One region of the Streptomyces odontomachicola genome, then DNA from elsewhere that is predicted to be linked to it. Evidence: riboswitches for the same ligand, from Rfam matches in the RefSeq annotation. Region 1 holds a riboswitch; the other holds the start of a gene.
The links. A riboswitch is a leader RNA that binds a small molecule or an ion and turns the genes downstream of it on or off. The one in region 1 is predicted to bind cobalamin.

Region 1 (3,833 bases):
GGGCCGCCGGCGCCGGGAGCGCCCGCGGTGCCGGGCTCAGCGGCGGGGGAGGGGGCGCGGGTCATACGGGAACTCCTTGCGTGGAAATGCGGTTGGGAGGAGTGGGGGAGGACATTCGGGAAGGAGCGCGCAGGTCCCCCTCACATCTGGCTCCGCAGGACGAGGGGAAGTACGAGGGCGAGCGCGGCGATCCCCGCGAGGAGCGTGGCGGAGGAGGCCAGGAAGCGCGGGGACAGGTGCGCGGGCGGCACCTGGACACGGAGCGTGCCGTCGTATCCCCGGCCCGCGAGCCCGGTCTGCAGTCGCGACGCGCGGTCGAAGGCGCGCACGAACGAGGTCGCGCCCAGCGCCGCCAGCGAACGCCACGCCGCGGAGCGGGTGGTGTGGCCGAGGCGGGCCGCCTGCACCTGCCGGATCTGGTTCATGGAGTCCAGCAGCAGGAAGCTCATGCGGTAGACCACCATCGCCACGTCCACGACAGCGGCGGGCACCCCGGCGCGCACCAGCCGCGGCAGCACGTCGGCCACCGGAGTGGTGAAGGCGAACAGCAGCACCCCGAGCGAGGCGGCCGAGGTGCGCAGCAGGAGCCCTCCCGCGTGCGCGGGCCCGCCGGGCGCGAGGGCGATCAGCCCGTGCGGACCCGCGACCTGGAACAGCAGCGGTATGGCCCCGGTCACGCAGAAGCCGAGCGGAATGCGGTAGGCGCGCCACAGCTTGCGGGGCGGTACGCGGGCCGGGCCGAGCAGCACGGACAGCGCCGCCGCGGCGACCAGCGCCGCGCCGGGCCAGGGCGGCAGTGAGATCGCGAGAATGGTCAGGCCGAGCCCGAGGAACGCCTTCTCGGCCGGATGGCGGTGGCGCCAGCGGCTGCTGTACGCGGCCGCGTCGATGGGCAGCACGGCGGGTTACGGGCGCTGGTCGGGGGTGGCGGCGGTACGGGCGTCGGCGGTGCCGGTGGCGGCGGTACCGGCACCGGCGCTACCGGCATCCGCGGCGTCCGTTCCGTGCTCGCCCTCGACCTTGCCGTCGCCCTCGCCCGTGTCCGTGCCCGCGCTCGTGCCTTCGCGCTGTGCGGCCAGCGCACGCGCCTCGCCCTGCTTGCGGCCCCTGCGGAGGCCGAAGTAGTAGGTGAGCACGCCCGCGCCGAGCGCCGCCTGCAGTGCGAAGAGCGCCGACTCGACCTCGCCAGACGGGGGTTCGTAGAGCGGCGAGAACCACGGCTTGTAGTCCGGCTTGAGCTGCGTGATCGCCGATTCGGCCTGCGCGTCGGAGCCGGTGAAGGGCTCCTTCTTGTGGTCGCCGAGGCCGAACGCCAGCGGGATGACGGCCAGCGCCAGCACGGCCACCACCAGCAGCGTGTTGATCTTCGCGTTGCGGCTCATTCGGACACCGCCTCCTTCCGCTCGCCCTGCTCGCCGGCCGTGTCCCCGCCGTCCGCGCGATCCTGGGTCTCCTGCTTCCGCGCGGCGCCGACCCGCTTCAGGACGCCCAGGCGGATCAGCTCGCCCTTGCTGGACTGCTGGAGGAGCCGCATGACCAGCACCGTGAGCAGTCCCTCGCTGACGGCCAGCGGGATCTGGGTGACGGCGAAGATCCCGGCGAACTTGGCGAGCGCGCCCAGGAAGCCGCTGCTCGCGTCCGGGAAGGCCAGCGCGAGCTGGACGCTGGTGACGCAGTACGTGCTCAGGTCGGCGACGAACGCGCCGAAGAACACCGCGACCATCAGCGGCGCGCCGGACCCGCGCAACAGCCGGTAGATCCCGTACCCCGCCCACGGCCCGACGATGGCCATGGAGAACGCGTTCGCGCCCAGCGTGGTCAGCCCGCCGTGGGCGAGCAGCAGCGCCTGGAAGAGCAGCGTGATGGTGCCCAGGACCGCCATGATGGGCGGCCGGAAGAGCACGGCGCCCAGCCCCGTACCCGTGGGATGCGAGCAACTGCCCGTCACGGAGGGGATCTTCAGGGCCGAGAGGACGAAGGTGAAGGCGCCGGAGGCGCCGAGCAGCAGGGTGCTCTCCGGGTGTGACTTGACCTCGCGGGTCAGGGAGCGCACGCCGTGTATGACGAACGGTGCGGACGCGACGCTCCAGGCGACCGCGTGCGCAGGGGGAAGATACCCCTCGGCAATATGCATGCTAGGGAAGACCTCTCCAGCACCTCGTGGATGGACAACGCACCCTGGCCGGTCTCCTGGCTCACGGGCGCACCTGACTCCGCCTTCCCGGACTCCGCGGTCGTACGCGGAGGTCCAGTGGCTTCCCGGAGGGAGGAGCCGGACTTCCCGATCACAGTGGCGAGGGCCGCACCGGTTTCTCACCGGTTTCCCGAACACCAAGGCCGTTGGACAGTAATGCGACGGACGTGTCCAGGACAAGCTGGCCGCCGGGGGCGCAGTGGCGCGTGAGCGGCGCGTACGCGTGGCGCCTACGGCAACATCCGTACGCGGGCGGGGAGTTGGCGGCCAGGGTGCTCGGGCCGTCGAGTGCGGCGAGCGTTTGCGCGCTTTGCTGAACGTTCGCCCCGCGCGGGCTTTCGCTTGAGTGTTTGTCTTGTGAGCGTTTCCGTTGACCGGTTGTCCCGTACCTCTGGCGCCGGAACGATGGCGGACCGTTCGAGGCCGTACCGGCGCACCGACCACGCTCCGACCCCGCGCCGGCCATCTCCGGCGGCCCGCGCGCCGCCGCCAGCGGAAGGGGACCTCATGCGTCTGCGTAAGCGAACCGCCCTCCCGGCAGCCGCCCTGACCTGCGCCGTCGCGCTGACCGTGAGCAATCAGGCGGGGGCGGCGCCGGTGTGGGACGGCGATGCGGGGCAGGGTACGGGGGTCTTCGCGAGCACCCTGTGCGACGACCCGGGCAGCGTGACCGCGCAGGACAATCACGACGGGCGCGGCAAGGTGTTCAAGTTCAACAAGCCACGAGGGCTCAAGCGTTGTGAAGGGCACGGAAGCCGCGTGGACGGCTCGCCCTACGCGTTCCGGAACAACGCGACGTACTACGTGGGCTGGGACACCCGCACCAACACGGACGACGCCGGGACGATATTCCAGTGGAAGTCCTGGGGCACCAACGACGAGAACCAGCAGAACTATCCGGTGCTCATGAAGGTCGAGGGCGGCGAACTCAAGCTCTTCCACGTCGAACCGGGCGAGAAGTGGACGCTCCAGTGGAGCACCCCCGTGCGCAAGGACACCTGGAAGCGGATCGTCCTGGGCATCCACACCTCTCAATCCGCCGACGAGGGGCGGGTGGAGCTGTACTACAACGGCGCGAAGAAGGCCGACTTCCACGGCCGCACGTGGGACGACAAGGGCAATGTGCCGCGCTGGGGCAGCTATGGGGCGGAGGTCCAGGATCAGCCGGTCATCAACTGGGTCGACGGGCTGCGCATCGGCACGACCTATGGGGACGCGAAGTAGAACCCGCGCCCTCGAACCGTAAATGCGGCATCGTCGGATTTGACCGGCAATCGGGTCCGGGGACGGGAAGTGCGGCGTGACCCGGTGGGAAAAACTGAGTGGCGTCGGCAACCGGGCGGGTGTTTCCGCGCGTCCTTTCGGACTGTCGGACCCTGGAGCTTCCGCCCCAACTCGCCTCGCGGCGCAGCGGAATGGAAGTATCGGGGCCGGCATGAGGAAAGAGCCGCGACGGTGAACCAGGAGAGTGCAATGGAGAACGACGCCTTCCCGGGTACGGGGCCGACGGAGGCGCCCAAGGCCGCACATTCACGACGCGGCGTATTGGGCCGCGCCCTGGCGGTGTCCGGCGGCGCGCTGTTCGCCATGGGCGCTGCGGGGTGTTCGGGCGACAAGAAGGGCGCGGGCGCTGAGAAGG
Region 2 (3,833 bases), on a different contig from region 1:
GGCGAGCGAGCCGAGCAGCCAGAAGAGGACGCCGCGTGTCTGCTCCGCGTTCGCCGAGGACATCACGATGAACGAGGTCAGCGCGGAGAAGAGCTGCATGCCCGCGACCCCGGCGAGCAGCACCCGCTCGTTGGTCGCGCCGGACGCGTACGCCAGGGCCAGTACGAGGACGAAGGAGACCAGCGCGCCGAGGAAGGCCCCGGCCGGCAGGGTCAGCGCGCCGCCCCCGACCCCGAGCACCGCCACCAGCACCGCGCCGGTCGAGGCGCCCGAGGAGACGCCCAGCACATAGGGGTCGGCCAGCGGGTTGCGGAGCAGCGACTGCATGACCGCGCCGCACACCCCGAGTCCGGCCCCGCAGACGGCGGCGAGCACGGTACGGGGCAGCCGCAGGTCCCACACGATGCCCTCGCGGATGGGGCTGAGCCCGGTGTGCACGTCCCAGCCCGCGTGCCCGGCGACCACGCCCCACACGTCGGTGACGCGGATGTCGGAGGGCCCGATGGTGATGGTCACGGCGACGGACAGCAGGAGGAGCACGAGGCCGCCGCCCCACAGCGCCCAGAGCCCGAGGGGAGCGCGCAGCCGCGCGGCACCCCGAGGCGCAACCGGTGCCTCCCCCTCGGCCGCGCGATCACCCTCGGCCGCGCTGTCCCGCTCGGCGGCCCGCACGCTCAATGGTCCAGCCCGTACTTGCGCAGCCCCGCGGCCACCTTCTCGATGCCCTCGCCCGGCACCCGGATCGAGGGGTTCATCGCGGCGCCGCTCAGGAACACGTACCGCTTCTTCTTCACGGCCGTCATCTTCCGGGTGACCGGATTGGACTCCAGCTTCTTGATCTTCTGCTTCGCCGTCTCCGCCGTCTCCCGCTTCCGGGTCAGGTCGCCGAGGACGATCATGTCGGGGTCGCGGTCGGCGACCTGCTCCCAGTTGATCTGGGGCCACTCCTGCTTGGTGTCGTCGAAGACGTTCTTCGCGCCGACGGCGCGGGTGATGATGCCGGGCGCTCCGCAGCAACCGGCCATATAGGGCGATTCGGAGTTGGCGAACCAGTACATGACGCGCGCGTGCCGCGCGTCCACGCCCTCGGTCGCCCTCTTCCTCCGCTTCTCCAGCTTCGCGATCAGCTTCTCACCGCGCTCCTCGACCCCGAACACCTTGGCCAGATCGCGGATCTCGCCGTACACCGAGCCCAGCTCCAGCGGTTTGGTGCGCGCGCCGTCGCCGCCGCCCGAGGTGTCCTTGTCCTCGCAGTCGGAGGGCGAGACGTACGTGGGCACGCCGAGCTTCTCGAAGTCGCCGCGCCCCGCGACGCCGTCCTTGCCCAGCGTGGCCTGGAAGGTGGCCGAGACGAAGTCCGGCTCCTTGTCCAGCACCCGCTCGAAGGAGGGGTTGTTCTCCGCGAGCCGCGGGATCTTCCTGTTGGCGGCTGCCAGTTCGGGCAGCACCGGGTCGGTCCAGGTCGCCGTACCCGCGATGCGGTCGCCGAGGCCGAGCGAGAGAAGGATCTCGGTGGAGTCCTGGTCGAGCGAGACCGCCTGCGACGGCGGCCGCTTCACGGTCACCTCGCGCCCGCAGTTGCCGATCTTCTTCGGGTATCCGGCGGGGGACGCGCCGCCCGCCTTGTCCGAGCCGCCCGACGCGCCGGATCCCCCGCAGGAGGCCAGCAGGCACATCAGGGCCGTGGCCAGTACGGAGACGTGCAGTGAGCGGCGGTGGCGTGACGCCATGATCCGGTGGTCCCTTTTCCGTCAGGGGCTCATGCGCGGAGCCCGGCGACCCGTCGTGCGGCCAGCAGGTCTTCGGGCTCGGGATCGTGTACGGGCGGAGCGCCTTCCCGGGGTGTACGCGGTCAACGGTGACCGCCCGCCCCAGTGGCCTGTGCTCGCCCAGCTCCCACACCGCTGCGCGTCAGCTCCGGATTTCCACCGGATTCCCTTGTACGGAGCGGCTGGTCAACGGGCCGTTCCGTAACTGAACTGGCGTTCGCAAGCTACCACAGGCCGGACAAGCGGACCGGTGAGCTCCGTCTCGCCGTACGGACCCCATACCGCTGCGCTGGGATGACGCACTAGGCTGCGGCTCGTGGCTGATCTCCAGATTCCCGCTGACATCAAGCCCGCCGACGGTCGATTCGGCTCGGGCCCGTCCAAGGTGCGTACGGAGGCGCTCAGCGCCCTGGCTGCCACCGGAACCTCACTTCTCGGCACGTCCCACCGCCAGCCCCCGGTCAAGAACCTGGTCGGCAAGGTGCGCGAGGGCGTGAAGGAGCTCTTCTCGCTCCCCGAGGGGTACGAGGTGGTGCTCGGAAACGGTGGTTCCACCGCGTTCTGGGACATCGCGACGCACGGGCTCATCGAGTCCAAGTCGCAGCACCTGTCCTTCGGGGAGTTCTCCTCGAAGTTCGCCAAGGCCGCGGAGCTCGCGCCCTGGCTGGACGCCCCGTCCGTGATCAAGTCCGAGCCCGGCACCCACCCGAAGGCGGCAGCCGAGCAGGGCGTCGACGTGTACGCCTTCACCCACAACGAGACCTCGACCGGCGTCGCGATGCCGATCGAGCGGGTCGCGGGCGCGGACGAGAACGCGCTGGTGCTCGTGGACGCGACCTCCGGCGCCGGCGGCCTGCCGGTGGACATCGCGCAGACCGACGTCTACTACTTCGCCCCGCAGAAGTCCTTCGCCTCCGACGGCGGACTGTGGATCGCGGCCTTCTCCCCGGCCGCCATCGAGCGGGCCGAGCGCATCGCGGCCTCGGACCGGCACATCCCGGCGTTCTTCGACCTGAAGACGGCGATCGACAACTCCCGCAAGAACCAGACGTACAACACCCCCGCGCTCTCCACCCTGTTCCTGCTGAACGACCAGCTGGAGTGGCTGAACGGGCAGGGCGGCCTGGACTTCGCCGTGCGCCGCACCGCGACCTCCTCGCGCGCGCTGTACGGCTGGGCCGAGGAGGCCAAGCAGGCCACCCCGTTCGTCACGGACCCGGCGCAGCGTTCGCAGGTCGTCGGCACGATCGACTTCGACGATGATGTCGACGCCGCCGAGATCGCCAAGGTGCTGCGCGCCAACGGCATCGTGGACACCGACCCGTACCGCAAGCTGGGCCGCAACCAGCTCCGCGTGGCGATGTTCCCGGCCGTCGAGCCCTCCGACGTGGAGGCGCTGACCGCCTGCGTCGACTACGTGATCGAGCACCTGTAACGCGGAAGCACCGCACACGACGACGGGCCGGGCGCACGGTGCGCCCGGCCCGTCGCGCGTTCCGCTCACGCGCTCACGCGCTCACGCCGTGCTCACGCGCTCAGCCGCTGGAACTTCCGCACCGCCAGCGGCAGGAACACCGCCGTGATCACCAGCGGCCAGACCACCGCCATCAGCGCCGCGTGCTGCTCGATCCAGCTTTCGCCGAGCGGCAGCGGGTTGCCGTACAGCTCGCGTACCGCGTTGGCGGTGGAGGACACCGGATTCCACATGGCGATCGCGCCCAGCCAGTCCGGCATCGCGGACGGCGGGGTGAACACGCTGGAGATCATCCCGAACGGGAAGGCCACGGCGAAGAGGTTGCCGGCCGCCTCCTGGTTGGGCGTCTTCAGGCCCAGCCACACGCCGATCCAGATCAGCGCGAAGCGCAGCAGGAGCAGCAGCACGAAGGCGTACAGCGTCCCGGCGAGCCCTCCGTCCGAACGCCAGCCCACCACCAGCGCGATGGCCGCCAGCACCGCCAGGTCCAGCGCGGCGTGCAGCACATCGGAGACCCCGCGCCCGGTGACCACGGCCGAGGGCGCCATCGGCAGGGACCTGAAGCGGTCGGTGACGCCGCGCTCCTTGTC

Region 2: it holds a riboswitch for cobalamin, as region 1 does, so the genes downstream of both, ABEE00_RS01205 (ABC transporter substrate-binding protein) here and ABEE00_RS07025 (energy-coupling factor ABC transporter permease) in region 1, are expected to answer to the same signal.

Annotation. Positions count from the first base shown of each region.
Region 1 is NZ_JBCFOK010000003.1:406,048-409,880, forward strand. Features, by position in the region: gene ABEE00_RS07010 (energy-coupling factor ABC transporter ATP-binding protein) at 1-65, opposite strand, end outside; gene cbiQ (cobalt ECF transporter T component CbiQ) at 141-899, opposite strand; gene ABEE00_RS07020 (energy-coupling factor ABC transporter substrate-binding protein) at 906-1,382, opposite strand; gene ABEE00_RS07025 (energy-coupling factor ABC transporter permease) at 1,379-2,134, opposite strand; cobalamin riboswitch at 2,164-2,350, opposite strand; gene ABEE00_RS07030 (heparin lyase I family protein) at 2,702-3,418, shown strand; gene ABEE00_RS07035 (hypothetical protein) at 3,668-3,833, shown strand, end outside.
Region 2 is NZ_JBCFOK010000001.1:229,018-232,850, reverse strand. Features, by position in the region: gene ABEE00_RS01210 (FecCD family ABC transporter permease) at 1-672, opposite strand, end outside; gene ABEE00_RS01205 (ABC transporter substrate-binding protein) at 675-1,730, opposite strand; cobalamin riboswitch at 1,777-1,979, opposite strand; gene serC (phosphoserine transaminase) at 2,086-3,204, shown strand; gene ABEE00_RS01195 (ABC transporter permease) at 3,297-3,833, opposite strand, start outside.